Regions from separate parts of the Arthrobacter sp. FW306-05-C genome, predicted to be linked through region 3. Evidence: riboswitches for the same ligand, from Rfam matches in the RefSeq annotation. Region 3 holds a riboswitch; each other region holds the start of a gene.
What was found. A riboswitch is a leader RNA that binds a small molecule or an ion and turns the genes downstream of it on or off. The one in region 3 is predicted to bind glycine.

Region 1: linked by a shared signal. The riboswitch ahead of gcvP (aminomethyl-transferring glycine dehydrogenase) and the one ahead of gcvP (aminomethyl-transferring glycine dehydrogenase) in region 3 are both predicted to bind glycine.
Region 2: linked by a shared signal. The riboswitch ahead of LFT44_RS01900 (methylenetetrahydrofolate reductase) and the one ahead of gcvP (aminomethyl-transferring glycine dehydrogenase) in region 3 are both predicted to bind glycine.

The regions. Positions count from the first base shown of each region.
Region 1 covers NZ_CP084556.1:383,817-391,600, forward strand. Annotated here, with positions in the region: gene LFT44_RS01865 (L-serine ammonia-lyase) at 1-15, opposite strand, end outside; gene glyA (serine hydroxymethyltransferase) at 307-1,629, opposite strand; gene gcvH (glycine cleavage system protein GcvH) at 1,626-2,009, opposite strand; gene gcvT (glycine cleavage system aminomethyltransferase GcvT) at 2,055-3,167, opposite strand; gene gcvP (aminomethyl-transferring glycine dehydrogenase) at 3,177-6,041, opposite strand; glycine riboswitch at 6,195-6,294, opposite strand; glycine riboswitch at 6,612-6,709, shown strand; gene cycA (D-serine/D-alanine/glycine transporter) at 6,863-7,784, shown strand, end outside.
Region 2 covers NZ_CP084556.1:391,723-399,506, forward strand. Annotated here, with positions in the region: gene cycA (D-serine/D-alanine/glycine transporter) at 1-468, shown strand, start outside; gene purU (formyltetrahydrofolate deformylase) at 465-1,391, shown strand; glycine riboswitch at 1,483-1,582, shown strand; gene LFT44_RS01900 (methylenetetrahydrofolate reductase) at 1,736-2,569, shown strand; gene LFT44_RS01905 (hypothetical protein) at 2,694-3,503, shown strand; gene LFT44_RS01910 (LamB/YcsF family protein) at 3,487-4,233, shown strand; gene LFT44_RS01915 (HNH endonuclease signature motif containing protein) at 4,324-6,057, opposite strand; gene LFT44_RS01920 (DUF445 domain-containing protein) at 6,266-7,627, opposite strand; gene LFT44_RS01925 (glycerophosphodiester phosphodiesterase) at 7,677-7,784, shown strand, end outside.
Region 3 covers NZ_CP084556.1:765,746-773,529, forward strand. Annotated here, with positions in the region: gene LFT44_RS03615 (AMIN-like domain-containing (lipo)protein) at 1-227, shown strand, start outside; gene LFT44_RS03620 (APC family permease) at 299-1,855, opposite strand; gene LFT44_RS03625 (Dps family protein) at 2,079-2,558, shown strand; gene LFT44_RS03630 (MFS transporter) at 2,652-4,208, opposite strand; gene LFT44_RS03635 (TetR/AcrR family transcriptional regulator) at 4,293-4,829, shown strand; glycine riboswitch at 4,924-5,021, shown strand; gene gcvP (aminomethyl-transferring glycine dehydrogenase) at 5,211-7,784, shown strand, end outside.

The sequences.
Region 1 (7,784 bases), 380 kb from region 3:
AACGCCAACAGCCATGACGGGGATTCCTAACTAGAAAGTTCGTGGCGGGGTTGGGTGCGCCTGGCCGAATTCCTCCGCGTGCCCGGGGCCCACGCCGTCCGGGTTCCCTGGCCGAGCTTGCGAGGTTAGGGGGACGGTGGGTAGCACGTCTCCGGAATCCGTCCAGTCGTCAAGGCCGCACACCTAGACGGACCCCGCGAGCGTCGGCGGAGCCGGACTTTTCGAAAGCCTGCGTCAAAGCGAGGAACGAGCAGCAGGCGTGAAAATGTCCGGTCCGCCGACGCGGACGCAACCAGGGTGAAGCACTCAGGCGAGGTTGGTGATTGAGGGGTAGAGCGGGTGCGCTGCAGCCAAGGCCTCGACGCGGTGACGCAGGCTGGAAAGGTCCGCGTCGGCGTTGGCGATCAATGCCTCGGCGATGATGTCCGCAACCTCGCGGAAGGCGTCCTCTCCGAAGCCACGGGTGGCCAAGGCAGGGGTGCCGATGCGAAGGCCCGAGGTGACCATCGGGGGACGCGGGTCGAACGGCACGGCGTTGCGGTTGACGGTGATGTCGATCGCGGCGAGCCGGTCTTCTGCCTGCTGGCCGTCGAGTTCGCAGTTGCGCAGGTCAACCAGGACCAGGTGCACGTCGGTGCCGCCGGACACCACACTGATGCCCTTTGCGGTGACGTCCGGCTGGACCAGGCGCTCGGCCAGGGTCCGGGCACCGGCAAGGACGCGCTCCTGCCGCTCCTTGAACTCGGGGGACGCTGCGATCTTGAAGGCCACGGCCTTGCCTGCAATGACGTGCTCAAGTGGGCCGCCCTGCTGGCCGGGGAACACAGCCGAGTTGATCTTCTTGGCGATGTCGGCGTCATTGGAGAGGATGATGCCGCCACGCGGACCGGCGAGGGTCTTGTGCGTGGTGGAGGTAACCACGTGGGCGTGCGGGACCGGGCTCGGGTGCAGTCCGGCTGCCACCAGGCCGGCGAAGTGTGCCATATCCACCATGAGGTAGGCACCCACGAGGTCAGCGATCCGGCGGAACTCCGCGAAGTCCAGCTGGCGGGCGTAGGCCGACCAGCCGGCAACGATGAGCTGCGGCTTGGTTTCCAGCGCAAGCCGCTCCACCTCTGCCATGTCAATGGTGTGGGTGTCCTCGCGGACCTGGTACGGAACCACGTTGTAGAGCTTGCCGGAGAAGTTGATCCGCATGCCGTGGGTCAGGTGGCCGCCGTGGGCCAGGTTCAGGCCCATGATGGTGTCGCCGGGCTTGATCAGCGCGTGCATCACCGAGGCATTGGCCTGGGCCCCGGAGTGCGGCTGGACGTTGGCGTAGCCAGCACCGAACAGGGCCTTCACCCGGTCGATCGCCAGCTGCTCGATGACGTCCACGTGCTCGCAGCCGCCGTAGTAGCGCTTGCCCGGGTAGCCCTCGGCGTATTTGTTGGTCAGCACGGAACCCTGTGCCTGCATCACGGCCACGGCGGTGTGGTTTTCCGAAGCGATCATCTCCAGGCCATCGCGCTGGCGGACCAGTTCGTCGTCGATCTTGGCTGCGACCTCCGGGTCCAACGCGGAAAGGTCCGCGTTGAGGCTCGGGGAGACTACCTGCTCGAACACTGCGGTGTCAGCGGCCGCGCTCACAGTTCGCCGCCGTTTGCTTCGGCGTATTCCTCTGCGGACAACAGCGGGCCCTCTTCGGTGACGGTGACCTTGAAGAGCCAGCCGGCGCCGTACGGGTCGTTGTTGATCACGGCGGGGTCGCTGACGACGTCGTCGTTGACTTCCGTGACCTCGTCCGTAACGGGGGAGTACAGGTCTGAAACGGACTTGGTGGACTCGATTTCGCCACAGGTCTCACCTGCGGTCACGGTGGAGCCAACCTCGGGCAGGTCCACGTAGACAATGTCGCCCAGTGCTTCGGCGGCAACAGCGGACACACCAACCACGGACGGGCCGGAGCCGTCAGTGGCGATCCATTCGTGTTCGGCGGAGTACTTCAGTTCAGCGGCAACTTTAGCCATGGTGTTTTCCTTAAGTTTGGTGTTCAAGAGTGGGAAGCGCCGAAGCTACTTTTGGCGCTTGTAGAACGGCAGGGCAACAACTTCGAAGGGCTCGGCCTTTCCACGGAGGTCCACGTCCAGCGCGGTGCCCAGCTCGGCGTGCTCCACGTCGACGTAGGCAAGCGCAACAGGGTAGCCAAGGGTCGGGCTGGGCTGGCCGGAGGTCACTTCGCCCACCACGTTGCCGTCCTTGAGGACCGGGTAGCCACCCCGGCCGGCGCGCCGGCCGAGGCCCTTCAGACCGACGAGCTTGCGCTTGGAACCGGACTCCTTGGCCGCCTCGAGTGCAGCCCGGCCGACGAAGTCGCCTTCCTTGGACTTGAGCGCAACTACGGGGCCAAGGCCGGCGTCGAACGGTGAACGCTCAAGCGACAGCTCGTTGCCGTACAGCGGCATGCCGGCCTCAAGGCGGAGTGAGTCGCGCGATGCGAGGCCGCACGGAATGATGCCAAACTCTTCGCCGGCCTGGGCCACGGACTCCCACAGGGAAGCGGCGCCTTCATTCGGCAGGAAGAGCTCAAAGCCGTCTTCGCCGGTGTACCCGGTGCGGGCAAGGATGACGTCCTGGCCTGCGATGGTCAGCTCATTGAAGGCGTAGTACTTCAGGTCGGTGACCAGGGCGTGCTGGGATTCATCCGTGAGCTTGAGCAGGATCGCCTCGGCCTTGGGTCCCTGGACTGCGACGAGGGAGGTGGCCGCGGAAGCGTCCTCCACCTTCACATCGAAGTTGGCTGCCCGCTCGGCGAGGGCGGCCGCCACGGTGGGGGCGTTGCCGGCGTTGGGCACCACCAGGTACTTTTCGTCGCCAAAACGGTAGGTGATGAGGTCGTCGATGATGCCGCCGTCCTCGTTGCAGATCAGCGAGTACTTGGCCTTGCCATCCGCGATGGCGGACAACTTGCCCACCAGGGCGTAGTCGAGGAAAGCGCCGGCTTCGGGGCCGGTGACCCAGACTTCGCCCATGTGGGAGAGGTCGAACAGGCCCGCGGCTTTGCGGACGGCGTGGTGCTCGGCCAGTTCAGAGCCGTACTTGAGCGGCATCTGCCAGCCACCGAAGTCGGTGAAGGAGGCGCCCAGTTTCTTGTGCTCTTCATAAAGAGCCGTGTAGTTCTCAGTCATGGGGAATCCTTAGTTTTCGAACTCGGACAGCGGCGGGCAGGAGCAGATCAGGTTCCGGTCTCCACCGGCGCCGTCGATGCGCCCCACCGGCGGGAAGTACTTGTCCTGCTTGAGGTGGTGGACGGGGAAGGCAGCCTGCTCGCGCGGGTAGGCGCGGTCCCAGTTGGAGTTGACGACGGCGGACGCGGTGTGGGGTGCGTTGCGCAGCGGTGAGTCCTGGACAGTGAAGTCGCCGTTGGCCACCTGGTCGATTTCCTTGCGGATGGTGATCATGGCCTCGATGAAGCGGTCGATCTCGGCCAGGTCCTCGGACTCGGTAGGCTCCACCATCAGGGTGCCGGCGACCGGGAAGGCCAAGGTGGGGGCGTGGAAGCCGAAGTCGATGAGACGCTTGGCGACGTCCTCCGCGGTGACGCCCGTCTTGGCGGTGAGCTCGCGCAGGTCCAGGATGCATTCGTGCGCAACGAGTCCGCCTTCACCGGTGTAGAGAACCGGGAAGTACTCGTTCAAACGAACGGCAACGTAGTTGGCTGCGAGCAAGGCTGCCTTGGTGGCCTCGGTCAGGCCCTCGCCGCCCATGAGCTTCACGTAGGCCCAGGAGATCGGCAGGACACCCGCGGACCCGAAGTTGGAGGCGCTGATGGCCACGCCGTGGCCTTCCTGGTGCGCTGCCTTATTGGCATCGCCGGGCATGAAGGGCGCCAAGTGCGCCTTGGCTGCAACCGGGCCGACGCCGGGTCCTCCGCCGCCGTGGGGGATGCAGAAGGTCTTGTGCAGGTTCAGGTGGGACACATCGCCGCCGAACTTGCCGGGCTGGGCCAGGCCCACAAGGGCGTTCAGGTTGGCACCGTCAACGTAGACCTGGCCGCCGGCCGCGTGGACAGCCTCGCAGATCTCGGTCACGTCCGCGTCGTAGACGCCGTGGGTGGACGGGTAGGTGATCATGATCGCCGAGAGGACGTCCTTGTTCGCCTCGATCTTCGCGTACAGGTCCTCGTGGTCGATCGTGCCGTCGGCGGCCGTGGCAACGACGACGACCTTCATGCCGGCCAGGACGGCGGAGGCGGCGTTGGTGCCGTGGGCGGAGGCGGGGATCAGGCAGACGTTGCGCTGGGTGTCGCCGTTGGCACGGTGGTAGCCGCGGATGGCCAGCAAGCCGGCGAGCTCGCCCTGGGACCCGGCGTTGGGCTGGAGGGACACCTGGTCGTAGCCGGTGATTTCCGCCAGGTCGGCTTCCAAGCCGCTGATCAGTTCGCGCCAGCCTTCGGTCTGGGAGTCCGGGGCGAACGGGTGGATGGAGGCGAACTCGGGCCAGGAGATGGCTTCCATCTCGGCGGTCGCGTTCAGCTTCATGGTGCACGAGCCCAGCGGAATCATGGTGCGGTCCAGCGCCAGGTCGCGGTCTGAGAGCTTACGGATGTAGCGCAGCAGCTGCGTCTCGGACCGGTGGGTGTTGAACACCGGGTGCTGCATGTACTCGGAGGTCCGGAGTACCTCTGCGGGGAGGTCGAAGCCCTCGGCGTCCACCACCGGGCCGGCACCAAAGGCGACGGCGATCGCGGACAGGATTTCCGGCGTCGTGGTTTCATCCGTGGAGACACCGATGGTGTCGGCGTCGATGTAGCGCAGGTTGATGCCGCGTGCTTCAGCTGCGGTGATGACCTTTGCGGCCTTGCCGGGAACTGAGACGGTGACAGTGTCGAAGAACGTCTCGGTGGCCAGTTCCCGTCCGGCGGCCTTGAGGGTGGTGGCGAGGACGCGGGCGTTGTTGTGGACGCGCTCGGCGATGGCCTTCAGGCCGTCCGGGCCGTGGTAGACGGCGTAGAAGGAGGACACGATGGCCAGCAGCGCCTGCGCCGTGCAGATGTTGGACGTGGCCTTCTCGCGGCGGATGTGCTGCTCGCGGGTCTGCAGCGCCAGGCGGTAGGCCGGGAGGCCGGCGTCGTCCTTGGAAACACCCACCAGGCGGCCGGGCATGGAACGCTCCAGGCCCTTGGCCACGGCCATGTAGGCGGCGTGCGGGCCGCCGAAGAACAGCGGCACCCCGAAACGCTGGGTGGAGCCGACGGCGATGTCGGCACCCTGCTCGCCCGGAGGGGTGATCAGGGTCAGGGCCAGCAGGTCAGCGGCCACCGTCACCAGCGCGCCGCGCTCCTTCGCTTCGGCGATGACGCCGGCGTGGTTGAAGACGCGGCCGGAGACGCCGGGCTGCTGGAGCACGATCCCGTTGATCGCGCCTTCAGGGAGTCCCTTGGACAGGTCGGCGACCTCAACCTCGAAGCCGAGCGCCTCGGCGCGGCCCTTGACGATGGCGATGGTCTGCGGCAGGACGTCGGCGTCCAGCACGGTCTTGCCGTCGCGGGCGCCAGCGTTTTGGCCGCTGGCCTTATTGGCCCTGCGCATCATCAGTACGGCTTCGGCCACGGCGGTGGCTTCATCCAGCAGCGAGGCGTTGGCGATGGGCAGGCCCACCAGGTCCTGGACCATGGTCTGGAAGTTCAGCAGCGCCTCCAGCCGGCCCTGGGAAATTTCGGGCTGGTACGGCGTGTAGGCGGTGTACCAGGCAGGGGCTTCCAGGATGTTCCGTCGGATGACGGCAGGGGTGATGGTGTCGTAGTAGCCCTGGCCGATCATCTGCACGGCAGTCTTGTTCTTGGCGGCGAGCCTGCGCAGTTCCGCAAGCACCTCAACCTCGCTCAGGGCGCCCTTGAGCGCGAGCGGCTTGGACTGGCGGATCGAACTGGGGACAGCGATGTCCACCAGGCCGTCAACGCTGTCATAGCCAACGGCCTTGAGCATGGTGTCGACGTCAGCCTGGCGGCGTGCACCAATGTGCCGGTCCGCAAAGACAGACGGTTGGGATTGAATGGTCATGAGGAACTCCAGGTTTGGCCGGCCACGGGTGGCTCGGCATGGATCGGGTCCCTCCCCGCTCTGTATTGGACCTGAGAGATTCCGCAAACCCAGCCAGGGCCTGCTTGCACCGTCGGTGAGCGCTGCCGGAGCAGCACTGCTTTCCAGAGTCGCCTCGCCGTGACGGTACATGGGCCTGAGAGATTCCTGGGGAGGATTTGCTCCTACGGCGCCTGCCCGGTGATGGCCGGGAGAACTCTCCCGCCACAGCTCGAAAGGCTTATTGAAATATGGGTGATTCGGCTCACAAGTTACAGGATGGCGCCCCCGGAGAGCAAATCGGTCCGCCATGCAGCGCGCTGGCAAGTACAGGTGCGTTACGCGGCGACCGTAATGCCGGGCTTGACTTTTGTTCGTGACGGACGCCACACTGAACCCCGTGATCCGGCCGGGCAGCGGAACTGGCCCAAAGAACGCTGGGCGCTCCGTCGCCGGCTGTGATTACTGGAGGCCCCGAAATGCACCGTGCGGCTTGAAGTCCACAGCGGATGCACTCCGATAACTGAACACTGATTTACCAATTAACGCTTTTGACCTGCGGCGGGAGAGCCCTGCCGGTACGTTCAGCAGGCGCCGTAGGAGCAAACCCTCCCCAGGAAACTCTCAGGCCCACGTACCGCCGCGGTGAGGCAACTCTGGAAAGCAGCCAGGCCCTGTCCTGGCTCACCGACGGTGCAAGCACGCCATCCCGGCGCGTGGAAACTCTCAGGTCCCAGACAGAGCGGGGAGGAAATCCAATCTTTGCGACACCCCGGGTGCCGCTCGAACGATGGAGTTCCTCAATGACGACCCACTCCCCGACGTCCCCCGGAAGCGGAGCCCCGCACCTGGAGCGGCAGCTCAGCAACCGCCACATCCAACTGATCGCCATTGGCGGCGCAATCGGCACCGGCCTGTTCATGGGTTCCGGAAAGACCATTTCGGCAGCCGGCCCCTCGGTGATCTTCGTGTACATGATCATCGGCTTCATGCTGTTCTTCGTTATGCGTGCCATGGGCGAACTGCTGCTCAGCAACCTCAACTACAAGTCGTTCAGCGATTTCGCCGCAGACCTGCTGGGCCCCTGGGCCGGCTTCTTTACGGGCTGGACCTACTGGTTCTGCTGGGTCATCACCGGCATCGCTGATGTCATTGCCATCGCGGGCTACTCCCGTGAACTGTGGCCCGGGGTGCCCCTGTGGATCCCCGGCTTGGCCACCGTGGCCATCCTGCTCCTGCTGAACCTCACCACCGTCAAGGCCTTTGGCGAGACGGAGTTCTGGTTCGCTCTGATCAAGATCATTGCCATTGCAGCTCTGATCATTGTTGGCCTGTTCATGATCTTCACCGGTTTCCAGTCCGACGCCGGCCCTGCCACCTTCACCAACCTGTGGAGCCACGGCGGATTCTTCCCGAACGAGTTCATGGGCTTCGTGGCCGGCTTCCAGATCGCAGTCTTCGCCTTCGTGGGCATCGAACTGGTGGGCACCACCGCGGCCGAGGCCAAGAACCCTGAGCGGAACCTGCCCAAGGCCATCAACTCCATCCCCATCCGCGTGCTGCTCTTCTATGTAGGTGCCCTCATCATCCTGATGGCTGTCACCCCCTGGACCGAGTTCAGGGCAGGCCACAGCCCGTTCATCGCCATGTTCTCCCTGGCGGGCCTGGGTGCCGCCGCCACCGTGGTCAACCTCGTGGTGCTGAGCTCCGCAATGTCCTCCGCGA
Region 2 (7,784 bases), 370 kb from region 3:
GTGCTGCTGCTGTCCGGCGTCGTCCTCATGTATGCGGGCCAGGACGTGGGCAAGGCCTTCGACATGGTGACCACTGTGTCCGCTGTCTGCTTTGTCTTTGTCTGGTCGATCATCCTGGCCAGCTACATCGCCTTCCGCCGCCGCCGGCCGCGCCTGCACGACGCATCGAAGTTCAAGATGCCCGGCGGTATTGCCATGGTCTGGGTGGTCTTCGCCTTCTTCGGCTTCGTGATCTGGACCCTCACCACCCAGCCAGACACCCTGGTGGCCCTGCTGGTCACCCCGGTCTGGTTCATCCTGCTGGGCGCCGCATGGTTCGTCCTCCGCCGCCGGCCCGCACACCAGGCCCGTTTTGCCACGTTCCAGGCTGAACTGCAGGCAGACCAGGACTTCGCCGACGCCGCATCCGGCAAGGCTTCCCGTCCGGGTGCCGCCGCAGAAGTGGGGGAAGAGCGGGTCAAGCGGTGATCGGCACGGAAACCCGCACATCGCAGGCGGGCACGGCCGCGGCCGGACAGCGCCAGGCCATGGTTCCCGAAACCGGCAAGGAATTCGTGCTGACCTTCCATTGCCCGGATGCCCTTGGCATTGTCCAGGCGGTGGCGGCATACCTGCTGGAGCAGGAATGCTACATCGTGGACATCAAGCAGTTTGGCGACAGGGCAAGCGGCCGGTTTTTCATGCGCATCCACGTCACCTCGCAGGTAGAGATGGAACTCGACCGCCTCCGCTCCGGTTTTGAACAAGTGGCCCGGGAATGGCGGATGGACTGGCGCCTGGAACGGCATGGCCGCAAGCAGCCCATCCTGGTGATGGTGTCCAAGTACGACCACTGCCTCAACGACCTCCTGTTCCGTGCCCGCAGTGGCGAGTTGCCCGTCCGAATTGCCGCCGTGGTGTCCAACCACCCGGACCTGGAACCCCTTGCCGCCTGGCACGGTGTTCCGTTCCATCACATTCCCGTGACCCCGGATACCAAGGCGGATGCTGAAGAGCGCCTGCTGGAGCTGGTAGACCACTACGCCGTGGAACTGGTGGTGCTGGCCCGCTACATGCAGGTACTCAGCGACGAAGCCACTACCCGACTCAGTGGCAAGGCCATCAACATCCACCACTCGTTCCTGCCCAGCTTCAAGGGTGCAAAGCCCTACCACCAGGCGTACGAGCGCGGCGTCAAAACGGTGGGCGCGACTGCCCACTACGTCAACTCGGAGCTGGACGAGGGACCCATCATCTCTCAGCAGGTGATCGAGGTGGACCATACGTATTCCGCCTCTGACCTGGTCACCGTTGGCCGCGACGCTGAATGCAAGGCACTTACCAATGCGGTGCGCTGGCATGCTGAAGGACGAATCGTTTTGTCCGGCAACCGGACGGTCATTCTGCGCTGATTGCCGGCCCATCCATGCGGCCGGCGCCGCATCCCATCCAGTGACGGGACGGGCGCCGGCCGTTGAACCACTACATCTGAAGACAGCCTTTCGAGCTGTGGCGGGAGAGTTCTCCCGGCCATCACCGGGCAGGCGCCGTAGGAGCAAATCCTCCCCAGGAATCTCTCAGGCCCATGTACCGTCACGGCGAGGCGACTCTGGAAAGCAGTGCTGCTCCGGCAGCGCTCACCGACGGTGCAAGCAGGCCCTGGCTGGGTTTGCGGAATCTCTCAGGTCCAATACAGAGCGGGGAGGGACCCGATCCATGCCGAGCCACCCGTGGCCGGCCGAACCTGGAGTTCCTCATGACGCCTCAGTCCCTTACGGCACCATCCGACGCATCAGTGCCTGCCGACCAACCCACCGGCGGTTTCAGGCGGGAGCTGCCGGTCCAGATTCAAATCATTCCCGCTGAGGGCATTGCCGCCCGCGTCCAGGCCCACGTACCTGCCGGGACGGCGCTGACGGTGTCCTGCTTGCCCCGCGAAGGTGTAGGGGCAAGCATTCGCACAGCCATCGAGCTTGCCTACCTCGGCTTTGAGGTTGTTCCGCACCTGGCCGCACGAAGCATCGAAAGCCGGGCGCAGCTGGCCGGTGTAGTCCGAAACTGCCACGATGCCGGTATCGCCGAGGTTTTCGCCGTCGGTGGTGACGCAGGGGAACCGGCCGGGCCCTACGACAGCAGTCTTCGGCTGCTGGAAGACCTCGCTGAACTGTCCGGTGGCCGGATCCGGGCCGGCGTGGCGGGCTACCCGGAAGGACATCCGAGCCAAACTGAACTGCACATGCTTGATGCGTTGCTGGAGAAGCAGCATCTGGCCTCGCGGGTGGTGACACAGCTGTGCTTCTCGGCTCCCCGCATCCAGTGGTACGCCGAAACGCTGCGCCGGGAAGGTGTGCGGCTGCCTGTGTGGGCAGGGGTATCCGGCGCCTTTCCCCGGGCGCAGCTGATTCGGGCCGCCCTGAAAATTGGCGTGGGCCCATCCCTGAAACTCCTGAACCGGCGTGGCCCCCTGGGCCGCCGCCTGCTCAAAGGCGGTCTTTACTCGCCCACGACGATCCTGACCCAACTGGAGGACGGCGGAGTGGTGGAGGGTGCCCACGTTTTCACCTTCAATAATCTGGCGGACGCCAGCTAACGGGCGGTTGCCAGGAGGGCAGAGGTACGGGACGCGGGAAGTTAAGCATGCTTAGTGTTTATCCACATAGGATGGAAAGTGCACGGCAGCTAACCCGCTGCAGGTCGATTGAATGAAGGTGACCATGGCCCGGCGCAGCAATCCCGCATTACGCATCGCACAGGAAACCGCCCACAATGCGATGTTTGACGCTGACGGCAAGCCCAAGCCCGGCGTTCACAACATGCTCCTGAAGGCAGTACAGATCCAGCGGCCCCTGGTGGTTGCCTACATCCGGCGGCTCCAGAAGAAGCATCCCCGTGCCACCGCCGCGCAACTGGCAGACATTGCAGAGCGCGACTACTTGCGTGCCGTCGCCGGAGGGGGCGCACTGGTGGGCGCAACCGCCGTCGTTCCCGGGGTTGGAACAGTGGCGTCGCTGGGACTCTCAGCCGCTGCCACCGTAGGCTTCCTGGAGGCAACAGCGCTTTACGCAACCTCGCTGGCCGAACTTCACGGCATCCGCCTCACCAACCCGGAAAAGGCCGGCACCATGGTCATGGCCATCATGCTCGGCGAGGAGGGTACCGCCCTGCTGGGAACGCTGAGTGGCCAGGCCTCCGGCAGCGGCAACAGCGCCGCCAATAATTGGGGCAATGTGCTCTCCAAATCGATGGTGGGTCCGGGCTTCGGCAGTGTCCGAAAGAGAATCCAGCACGCCTTCCTAAAGAACCTGCTCAAGCGGCAGGGTACCGCCCTGTTCGGCAGGGCGCTCCCGTTCGGCATAGGGGCCGTTGTGGGTGGAGCCGGTAACCTCGTGATGGGCCGTGCGGTGGCCAAGAATGCCCGTGAGGCGTTCGGGCCGATGCCGGACACCATTCCCGGGGAGCTGACCGCAGCTGCCGGACCGGACCACCTGACGCTGGAAGGCAACATACTTGGATCTCAACGCTGACGTAGGCCAATCGTTCGGCTCCTGGACGGCAGGAGGCGACCCGGCCATGTTCCAGCTGATCACCAGTGCCAACGTGGCCTGCGGCCTGCACGCGGGCGACCCCGTCACCATGCTGGACAGCTGCCGCGCAGCATACGAACTCGACGTCACTGTGGGGGCGCACCTCGGCTACCGCGACCTGGCGGGCTATGGCCAGCGCGCGCTGGGGATGGGCTTCGACGAGCTGTTCGGCGACGTGCTGTACCAATTGGGGGCGCTCGACGGCGTCGCGCATGCCGTGGGTGCCTCCGTGGACTACGTGAAAGCACACGGAGCGCTGTACGACGCTTTGATTTCCGACGCCGAACAGGCCTCCGCCGTGGTTGCCGCGGTTAATGCCTATGACCCCGGCCTTCCCATCCTGGGCTTCCCGGGCTCCGAGCTGCTGAAGCAGGCAAAGGAGGCCGGGCACCCGGTGTTCATCGAGGCCTTCGCGGACCGCGCGTACCTGGCCGACGGCAGCTTGGTGCCGCTTTCCGACGAGGACGCGGTCCTGCACGACGTTGATGTGGTAGTTGAGCGCGCTGTTCGACTGGCAACGCAAGGGGAAGTGGTGGCCGTGGACGGGACGGCGGTCAAGGTCCGGCCGGACTCCCTGCGCCTCCGGGGCAGTCCAGGCGCAGTGGAATTGGCGGCCCGTATTCGTGCTGGGCTTGAGGCCGCAGGCGTGGAGCCTGAGGCCTTCGTGTAGGGGATGTACAGCGGGACTCACTGGCCCTGCCGAACCGTTCATACATTGCTCCAGCCCCATGGACGATGTTGCCCGAACCCTAGAATTACGTCATCCGGATGGTACGAGCGGGGTTGCGAGGAGCTCGGCCCAGAGGGGATCGTCCGGTGACAGGTCATCGGGATCTATGAAGTTGTCATCGTCTGGTTCCCATAGCGGGAGGTCTTCAGGCCCCGCCTCAAGACAGCGGATATTGAGACAGGGGATATTGAGACAGGGGACATCGATACACCCGGCATCCTGACATTTGGCGTCCGTACATTTGGCGTCCTTACATCTGGCGTCGAGGCTCGGGATGTCCGAAGACTGCAGTTCGGTGGGCATCAGCCATTGCGGCCAGTACGTGGGTTCTGGGTCTGGGTGTTCGGGTTTGTAGTGGCGGCCCGTGGGTGAGGTCCAGCCGGGTGATCTGTCTTCTGTTGCCGGCTCTGGTGTCCATTGGGTGTGGTGTTTGAGCCGGTGGTGTTTCGGGCAGAGCTGTGCCAGGTTGCTGGCCCCGGTGGTTCCGCCGTGTTCCCAGGCCTGAAGGTGGTCGGTGTCGTTGTCCGGGGTGCCGTTGGTGCAGCCGGGGAAGGTGCATTTGGCGTCGCGCATCCTGATCCAGCGTTTGATGGTTTCGGTGAGCCGGTAGTTCTTCCGGCCGATCTCCAAGGATGCCCCGTCCCTCGGGTCAACCAGGACCCGGTAGAAGGAGTCCGCCCCGTCGGCGACCAGTTTCCGGGCCATGGATGCCGGGATGGGCCCTAACCCGTCCAGCGTTGCGGGTTCATCCGTGAGTCCGAGGAGGGAGAACACCGGCACCGTGACCAGGACGTCGGCCCGCGGGGTGGGAACCTTGTCGATCTCCGTGCCGGGCCGGGAACCCGCGCTCCTGGAGGCGCCATTGCTGAGGAGCAGGGATGCTGCGATGTCGGGGCGGAGTTGGGTGATGGTGCGTGGTTCGTTGGGGCCTTGGAGGCCGCGGGCGGTGGCGGTGGTGCGGTTCCAGATGGCGCAGGCGGTGTCGCCGGGGAGGTAGAGCGAGACCCAGGCCATGCCGTCCCGGTCCGGGGTGTATTCCATCCGCCGGTCAGTAACCCCTTTGGCGTGGCGTTTCTGCAGTGTCTCGGGGTGGTGTCGTTCGCGCCAGGCACGGACTTTGGCCCGGAACCGGGAGGGGACGAGTCCGCCAGGGGCTGCGCCGCGGGCGGGGTGGGGTGTGTCGGGGTCGAAGAAGTGCGCCACCAGCGCGGCGGCACCGGCCGGATCGAGGCCCTCGGTTTCATCGGCGATAACCGTTGCGTGCTGCCAGGACATGGCGCCGGTGGCCAGGGCCTGGAACACCGGTGGGAGGGAGCAGATTTTTCGGGACTGTTCCACCAGGGCACCGGCGGCGGCGGAGCTGACGGTCAGGACCCCTGCGATCTCCTCCAGCACGGACATCTCGGCGTAGGTGCGGTCCTGCACCGAAGCGTCAGGCGGGGTCATGGCCTGCTGAAATCCGATCGCCTCGGCTGCATCCCGCGCCTTCATCGCCGCGAGCTGCGCTTCCAGGCGGGCCGTTAGTCCGAGCCGTTCCAGCCGGATCTCGTACCGCCGCCGCAACACATCGACACCCGGACCAATAACAACGCCGGAACCGAGAGCAGCGCCCGAACCAACAGCAACCCCGGAGGCCAGGAACGCATCCTCCCGCTCCAGCGCACTTATGGCATCCAGCGCACCAAGGGCAGTGAGCGCATCAAGGGCGGCCACAGAGGCATGAACACCCTCCAAAGCCACCCCGACACCACAGCCGATTCCCATAGAAGAATCATCTATCGAGGGTCTGACATTATGAGTTGTGCCGCTGCCCCCACCCGCCTGGGTAAAGCCGGAGCACCCGAGCCGGCGTGCCGTCGTCGTAGGTATTTCCGCCGTCAGGTTCCCTCTCGCACCCCAAATATCCGCCGCGAACAGGAATGTGCGCCGCGGCAGTATCTATCCGCCGCGAAAAAGCTCCCGGCCTAACGCGTCACCCAAAAATCAGCTGCGCCACCGTAAAGATTGCAAGGCCCGCAAGAGACCCCACCACGGTGCCGTTGATGCGGATGAACTGCAGGTCCTTGCCCACCTGGAGTTCGATCTTCTGTGAGGTCTCTTCGGCGTCCCAACGCGCCACGGTGTCCGTGATGACCCCGGCGATGTCTGAGCGGTAGGTCCGGACCAGGTAGCCCGCGGCGTCACCGATCCAGGCGTTGACCTTCCCTGCCAGTTCGGGATCGTCCACCAGCCTCGAACCAAAATCGCGCACAGCTGCCTTGAACTTGATGGTGAGCTCGCTGTCCGGGTCGTCCACGGCACCCAGCAGCGCGTTCTTCACGGTGCCCCACGTCCGGGACGCCAATTCGCGCACCTCGGGATCCCCGAGCACCTGCGCCTTGATGTCCTCAGCGCGGGCGATCATTGCCGGGTCATGCTGCAGGTCCTGCGCGATGTCGTTGAGGTACTTGTCGATCGACTGGCGCACCTGGTGCCGCGGATCTGCCTGCACGGCCCGCACGAACTTGAGGATCTCAAGGTAGACCTTGTCGCCCACCAGCCCGTCCACGAACTGCGGAACCCAGGTGGGGGAGCGGTCGGACACCAGGTGCGTCACGGTGTCGTGGTTCTCGTCTACCCAATCCGCCGCGCGGTCCACCAACAGGTCCACCAGCGTGTGGTGGTGCCCGTCGTGGAAGATCCGCTCCGCAAGCCTGCCCACCGGAGGTCCCCACGGCGGCGTGAGCAGGTGCTTGCGCACCATGCCCTCGATGACCGCCTGGACGTCGTCGTCATTCAACACCTTGAAGGCGCCGCGGATCACCGCTGCGCCCTCCTTGGCCACCCGGTCGGCACCGCCGGGCGCGGAAAGCCACTCACCTGCCCGGCGGGCGATGTTGACGCTGGCCAGCTTGTCCTGGACCACCTGCTCGGAAAGGAAGTTGGTTTCCACGAATTCGCCCAGGGAGGCGCCGATCTGGTCCTTCCGCCGGGGAATGATGGCGGTGTGCGGGATCTTGATGCCCATGGGGTACTTGAATAGGGCAGTGACGGCGAACCAGTCGGCCAGCGCACCCACCATCCCGCCCTCGGCGGCCGCGCGAACATACTGCAGCCATGGATATTCCTTTTGCAGCGCGAACGCGAAGACAAAAATCACCGCCATGGCAATGAGCAGGCTCACCGCCAGCAGCTTCATCTTCCGCAGCGCTGCCGCCTTTTCGGCGTCACCGGCGCCAAGCTGGCGGCTTACGACGGCGCCTGCGGCCATGGTGCCCGGCCTCACCTGCTGCGCGGGTTCGGTGGGGGCTTCCTGCGTGGCTGGCCCGGTAGTTGCCTCAGAGTTCACCTGCATGTGCCAAGCCTAGCCCCGAAGGCGGGGGCCGGTCGGCTACCGTGTGACCATGACAACTGACGAGTCAGTGCCGCAGCGGCCGCTGGTCTTTGCACACCGCGGTTCAAGCGGCGCCTATGCCGAACACACGCGCGCAGCCTACCTGCAGGCCCTGGCA
Region 3 (7,784 bases):
CCTCCTACGACGAGAACGGCAACGCCACCTACAACCCCGCGGACAGGAACGAACTCAGCAACGTTTCCGGCTACCAGACCTTCCGCCAGGTCGTCTCTGCAGGAAGCTTCGAAGGGTACACCAGCCTGGGCCTGGGCGTCCGCGCCCGCCTTCCGTTCCGGGTCTTCACCCTTGACGGTCCGGGTTCCGGCTCCCGCGTGGTGATCGACGTGGCGCACTATTGGTGACCGATCCGTCGTCGTAAAACCAAAAAGGTGCCGCGCCCCTGACGGGGCACGGCACCTTTTCTGCGCTGTCCTTACTCCGGAACCACGAGGGCGGGAGTATCGCGCTTCAGGGTTTCACCGCGGAAGAAGCCGGGGTGGGTGCGGGACATGACCAGCATGACGACGCCGCCCAGGGCCAGGATGCCGATGCCCAGGATGAACACCAAGCCCACGCCGAAGACCTCCGAACCGCTGCCGAATTCCGGGGCCAGGCTGTCCACGGCGGTCTGGAAGAACACCACGAACAGGCCCACGCCGCCCACCACCGGGCACACCAGCCGGAACAGGAAGTGGCGTGCGCTGTTGAACAGGCTGTGGCGGAAGTACCAGGTGCAGGCAAGCGCTGTGAGGCCGTAGTAGAAGCAGATCATCAGGCCCAGGGCCAGGATGGTGTCGTTCAGGACGTTCTCGCTGACCACGTGCATCACGGCGTAGAAGCCCGCGGAGATGATGCCGGCCGCGATGGTGGCGAAGCCCGGCGTCGCGAACTTCCTGCTGATCCGGCTGAAGGGCTCCGGCAGCGCACCGTAGTGCGCCATGGCCAGCAGGCTCCGGGACGGTGACATGAACGTGGACTGCAGGGATGCAGCGGAGCTGGAGAGTACGGCGAGGGACATCAGGATGGCGAAGGGACCCATGATGGGGGAGGCCAGTGCGGTGAAGATGTTCTCGTGGTTCTCGGCGTTGTTCAGGCCGTTGCCGGTATCGCCAACGCCTGCGAACATCATGGTGGCGATGCTGACCAGGAGGTAGATGGCAAGGACGATGACAGCCGTCAGCGTTCCTGCCACGCCGGCGGTCTTCTTACCGTTGGCCGTCTCCTCGTTGACGGTGAGGCAGACGTCCCAGCCCCAGTAGACGAAGATCGACAGGGAGATGCCCGCGGCAACCTGGCCGAAGGTCTCGATCTTGGTCACGTCGAACCAGTCCCAGCTGAACGGGATGGCCGTTTCAGAGGTGGACCAGTTGGCAAAGGCCAAGCCCACGAACAGGCCCAGGACCAGCAGTTGGAAGCCCACCAGGCTGTACTGCACCAGCTTGGTGGTGTGCATCCCGCGGTAGCTGACCCAGACGGCCAGCGCCACGAAGACGAAGCAGGTGAGCACGTTCAGGGCTTTGTTGTCCGCCAGGTCTGCGAGCTCGGGGGAGCCGGTGAGCTGGGACAGGAAAAGGTAGAAGAAGTCGACGGCGACGCCGGCGAGGTTGGACAGCACGATGATGTTGGCCGCCAGCAGGCCCCAGCCGCCCATCCACCCGATCCATGGCCCGAAGGCCTTGGTCACCCAGGTGAAGGTGGTGCCGCTGTCCGGGGAATCGGCGTTGAGTTCCCGGTAGGAGAGCGAAACCAGGATCATGGGGATGAACCCGATCAGGAAGATGACTGGCAGCTGGAGGCCGGCTTCGTTGACGGTGGGGCCCAGCGCGCTGGTGAGGGTGTAGGCGGGGGCAATGGTCGAAATGCCCAGGACGACGACGGCGAGGAGCCCGAGCTGCCCGCCCTTGAGGCCCTTGTCGCTGAAGCCGTCCGCGGCCGGCGCATGGACATGCGGACCGGACTTGGAAGTGCTGGTGCGGATTGTCTCTGTCATGGCACCACTTTCTGAAAAGGCTGTGAGACGGTCGTCACTATATGAATGGCGTTCATTTAGTATGGGGGTGCCCGGCGTGTGATGCAAGACGCAATATGAATCACATTCGTTTGTGACTCGTTTGCGGAATTAGTAAGCTCGCTGATGAATTGTCGGAAGTGCTGCCGCCGCGGGGTCCGCGGCTGGTAGCGTCTGGCATATTGGACCACTTTGAGGAGGATGCATGAAAGCTTCACCCACACTGACCAACAACCTGCAGGCTGTCCTTGCAGACCTGATTGAGCTCCATGTCCAGGGAAAGCAGGCGCACTGGAACATCGTGGGCACCAACTTCCGCGACCTTCACCTCCAGCTGGACGAGATCGTGGACGCCGCCCGCCAGTTTGCCGACGACACCGCCGAGCGGATGCGGGCCCTGCATGCGCTTCCGGACGGACGCAGCTCCACCGTTGCCGAAACCACCAGCCTGGCCCAGTTCCCTGAAGGGCTGATCAGCACCGAGGATGCCATCGAGCGGATCGTCGCCGCCATGGAGGCGGCCGTGGGCACCATGCGCAAGGTCCATGACGAAGTGGACGAGGAGGACCCCACCTCGGCGGACCTCCTGCATGAGTTCATCGCCCGGCTGGAGCAGTTCGCCTGGATGGTGCAGGCCGAAAACATGAAGCCAACCGCCAAGGTCACGGCTGCCGACTCGAAGTAGCGGGCACTTCACGGGGCGCCCGGTGCCGAGGGGATTCCTCCTCGGCCCCGGGCACTTTCTGTTGCCCGGACCGTTCCAGGCGGCCCGGCGGCACTAGACCGCCTTTGGCGCTTTGCGAAGCACGACGGCGGCGAGGACTGCCGCCGCCGCCATCAGTACCAGCCCAATCGCCGCAGTCACGTGCACCCCGGAATCGAACGCCGCGGCGGCAGCGTCCAGGACCGCTCCAGCGAGCGATGCGGGCAGGAGGTTGGCCGCCTCCACCGCGCCCGCCAGTGTTTCTCCGGCGTTGTGCAGGACAGGCCCGGGCAGTGTGCCCTCCAGGCCTGCCGGCAGCCGAAGGTTTTGCTGGTAGGAGGCTGTCAGGATGGATCCCAGGACAGCTGTCCCCAGCAGTGAGCCCACCTCGTAGCCCGTTTCGGAAATCGCCGCGGCGGCCCCTGACTTTGCCGGCGGGGCGGCACCCAGGATGAGGTCGTTGGAGATGGTCTCCGCCGTGCCCACGCCCAGCGCCAGGACCAGGAGGGCTGCCAGCAGCAGCGACGGGCCGCCGTCGTGGTTTCCGAACGTCACCATGCTGTAGCCTGCAGCGCTGAACGCCAGCCCCGCAGCCACCACGTACCCGGGCCGGACCTTGCGGACCAGCGGCACCACCACCAGGCCTGCCACCACCGTGGCCGCCAGCGCGGGGACCATGGCAACTCCTGCCGCGGAGGGGCTCATTCCTTCGAGGAGCTGCAGGTGCTGGGCAAGGAACAGGATGAACCCGTTGAAGGAAAACAGGGCCAGGATGTTGGCGGCAATGGCCATGCTGAATACCCTGTTGCGGAACAGGGACATGTCCAGCAGCGGGTGCTCCAGGCGCCGCTGCCGCTGCACGAACACCGCCCCCATCGCCAGGCCAAAGGCAATCGCCCCCAGACCTGCTGCGCCCGGCCCTTCCGTGGCAACTGCCTTGATGCCGTACACCACGGGCACCATGACCAGCATGGACAGCAGGATGCTCGGGATGTCCACCTTCCCCGGCGCGGGATCCTTCGACTCCGGGACCAGTGCCGGCGCCAGCACCAGCAGGGGAATCATGAGGGGGACCGCTACAAGGAAGACCGCACCCCACCAAAAGTGCTCCACCAGCCAGCCGCCGAAAATGGGTCCCAGGGCCGCGCCGCCGGAGAATCCCGCAGCCCAGATGGCGACGGCAAGCCGCCGGCGGTTGGGCTCGGGAAAGATGTTGCGGATCAGCGACAGCGTGGACGGCATCAGCATGGCCCCGAAGAAGCCCAGGGTTGCACGGCCGGCGATCAGCCACTCCGGTGTGGGGGCAAAGGCCGTGGCGGCAGAGATCGCGGCGAAGCCGAGGCTGCCCATGACCAGGAGCCTCCGGCGCCCGATCCGGTCGCCGAGGCTCCCCATGGATACCAGCAGGCCGGCCAGTACCAGGGGATAGGCGTCCACGATCCAGAGCAGCTGCACCCCGGTGGGTTCCAGGGCGCGCGCAATGGCCGGCAGTGCGAAGGTCAGCGCGGTGTTGTCCACGGCGACCAGGAGCACGGGAAACATCAGCAGGGCCAGCGCCAGCCAGTCACGCCACGGCTGCCGCGGGGCGTTCTTGTCCGCGCCTGTGGGTGCGGGGCTGGTGAAAGTCGTCATGAAATAACTATACCGTCCGGACGGTATAGTTTGAAATGGCTGCCGGTTCCGTCTTCCCGCCCGGGGAAGGGCATGATGGGAAGCATGCCCCGAAAGCCTGTAGCCCGCGACGCGGTCCTTGATGCCTTCGAGTCCCTGTTGATCGAGGTGGGGGAGCGCGCTGCCACCCTTGACGCCGTAGCCCGGAAGGCCGGCGTGTCGAAGGGCGGCCTGCTCTACCACTTTCCCAACAAGGAAGCGCTCATTGCCGTGCTGCTGGACCGACTGGAGGGCCTTGCCCGGGAAGACGCCGATGCCATGGCCTCGGCCGATGAAGGCGCGGCGGCATACTTCATCCGTTCCTCGGTGTGGGCGGACACACCGCTGGACAGGGCCATCGTTGCCGCCACCAGGCTTGCCGAGGTGGCGCATGAGGAAACGCGGCGCCGGTTCGCGGCCATCCAGCAGCGCTGGTTGGACGAGATCGCGGCGGATGTCGGTCCGGGGCTGGCGAAGGCAGTTCTCTATATGGGTGACGGCCTCTACTTCAACGCCATGCTGTCGGTGGCCCCCGCGCCGGCGGGGGGAGCGGCCGCTGACGTGGAGGAACTCCTCGCCGCCCTGGAGCGGCTCCGCAGGTAGCATTTGCCATTTGCCGGGAGGGGCGGGCGCGTAGGACAATGGAGAGTTGTGAGGGCCGCCACCGGCCGTCATGGCCCAACAAGTGAATAGCCTTTGATCTGCGGCGGGAGAGTTCTGCCGGAAGCACAGGCAGGCGCCGTAGGAGCAAATCCTCCCCAGGAATCTCGCAGGCCCCTGTACCGCCGCGGCGAGGCGCCTCTGGAAAGCAGCAGGCAGTTGTCCTCCTCCCCTTGGGGAGCGAAAGAACTGCTGTGCTCACCGACGGTGCAAGCGGGTCCTGCCAGGCAGGCACCGCGGAAACTCTCAGGTCCAATACAGAGCGGGGAGGAACCCGAATAGCTGTGGCGTACCCTGCGCCGCCTGAGTAAATGGAGTTCCTTCGTGTCGGTTAGCCCAGCCTCCACCACCTTCGTAGACCGCCATATCGGCGCGCGCCGCCAGTCCGACGTCGACACCATGCTCAAAGCCGTGGGCTACGACACTGTCGACTCCCTGGTGGACACGGCCGTTCCCAAGGTCATCCGCCAGGAAACCGCCCTCCGCCTCCAGGACGCCCTCAGCGAGGTTGAGGTCCTCACGGAACTGCGGAAGCTTGCCGGGAAGAACAAGGCGGCCGTGCAGCTGATCGGCCAGGGGTACTTCGATACCGTCACTCCGCCGGTGATCCGCCGCAACATCCTTGAGTCCCCGGCCTGGTACACCGCTTACACCCCTTACCAGCCGGAGATCTCCCAGGGCCGGCTCGAGGCCCTGCTGAACTTCCAGACCATGGTGCAGGACCTGGTGGGCCTGCCCATCGCCAACGCCTCGCTGCTGGATGAAGCCACCGCCGTGGCCGAGGCCGTGCTCCTGATGCGCCGCGCGAACAAGGCCAAGCCCGCCGCCGACGGCAAGACCGTGCTGGACGCCGACGTCCTGCCCCAGACCCTGGCCATCGTGAAGGGCCGCGCTGAGGCACTGGGCTTCGAGGTGGAGGTCGCCGACCTGTCCCAGGGCCTGCCCGAAGGCGACATCAACGGCATTGTGCTGCAGCAGCCCGGCGTTTCCGGACGCGTCTGGGACCAGTCCGCAGTCATCAGCGCCGCCAAGGAGCGCGGCGCCCTGGTCACGGTGGCAGCGGACCTGCTGGCACTGACCCTGATCACTCCTCCGGGCGAGCAGGGCGCCGACATCGCCGTGGGTTCCGCCCAGCGCTTTGGTGTGCCGCTGTTCTTCGGCGGCCCGCACGCCGCCTACATGGCTGTCCGCAAGGGGCTGGAGCGTTCGCTGCCCGGCCGGCTGGTGGGTGTCTCCAAGGACGACGCCGGTGTTCCCGCCTATCGCCTGGCGCTGCAGACCCGTGAGCAGCACATCCGCCGCGAGAAGGCCACGTCCAACATCTGCACAGCCCAGGCGCTGCTGGCCATCGTCGCGTCCATGTACGCCGTTTACCACGGCCCGGACGGCCTCAAGGCAATTGCCGTAACGGCGCACAGCCACGCCCGTACCCTGGCGGCCTCGCTTACGGCTGCCGGTGTTGAGGTCCTGCACGCGAGCTTCTTCGACACCCTGACGGTCCGCGTCCCCGGCCGCGCTGCCGCCGTCATCGCCGACGCCGAGGCCCGGGGCATTAACCTGCGCAGCATCGACGCCGACACCGTGGGCATCGCCCTTGATGAAACCACGACGCCGGCCATCGTCGCCCAGGTGGGCGACATCTTTGGCGCCACCGTTTCCGGGAGTTCCGTTGGCGGCGGCGAGGGCTTCGGGCTGGAGGCCGCCGTCGAGCGTTCCTCCGACTACCTGCAGCACCCGGTGTTCAACACGCACAGGTCCGAAACCCAGCTGCTGCGCTACATCCGTAAGCTCTCGGACCGTGACCTGGCGCTGGACCGCACCATGATCCCGCTGGGTTCCTGCACCATGAAGCTGAACGCCACGGCCGAGATGGAAGCCATTTCCTGGCCGGAGTTCGCCTCCATCCACCCGTTCGCCCCAGACTCCCAGACGGCCGGCTGGCGTGAACTGATCGCCGACCTTGAAGCGGACCTGACCGCCATCACGGGCTACGACCAGGTGTCCATCCAGCCCAATGCCGGCTCGCAGGGTGAACTCGCTGGTCTGCTGGCGATCCGCGGCTACCACCACTCCCGCGGCGACCAGCAGCGCAACGTCTGCCTGATCCCGGCCTCGGCGCACGGCACCAACGCCGCCTCCGCCGTGCTGGCGGGCATGAAGGTCGTCGTCGTGGCCACCGCCGCTGACGGCACCATCGACCACGACGACCTGACGGCCAAGATCGAAGCGAACAAGGACGCCCTGTCCTGCATCATGATCACCTACCCGTCCACCCACGGCGTCTATGACGGCGACGTCCGTGAGGTCTGCGACGCCGTGCACGCCGCCGGCGGCCAGGTCTACATCGACGGCGCCAACCTGAACGCGCTCGTTGGGCTCGCCCAGCCCGGCAAGTTCGGCGGCGATGTGTCCCACCTGAACCTGCACAAAACCTTCTGCATCCCGCACGGCGGCGGCGGACCCGGCGTCGGCCCGGTTGCAGCCAAGGCACACCTGGCACCGTTCATGCCCGGTGACGCGACCACCTGGAACGCAGGTTCCGGCGCCACCGACGTGCCGATTTCCGCCTCCCGATTCGGTTCGGCCGGCGTGCTGCCCATTTCCTGGGCCTACGTGAAGCTGATGGGCGGGGAGGGGCTGACCGAGGCCACCAAGGCAGCGCTGCTGGCTGCCAACTACGTCGCCTCCCGGCTCAACGAGTACTTCCCGGTCCTCTACACCGGCGAAGGCGGCCTCGTTGCCCACGAGTGCATCCTCGACCTGCGCGAACTCACGGCCAGGACCGGCGTCACGGCAGAGGATGTTGCCAAGCGGCTGATCGACTTCGGCTTCCACGCCCCCACCCTGTCCTTCCCCGTGGCGGGCACGCTGATGGTGGAGCCTACCGAGTCCGAGGAC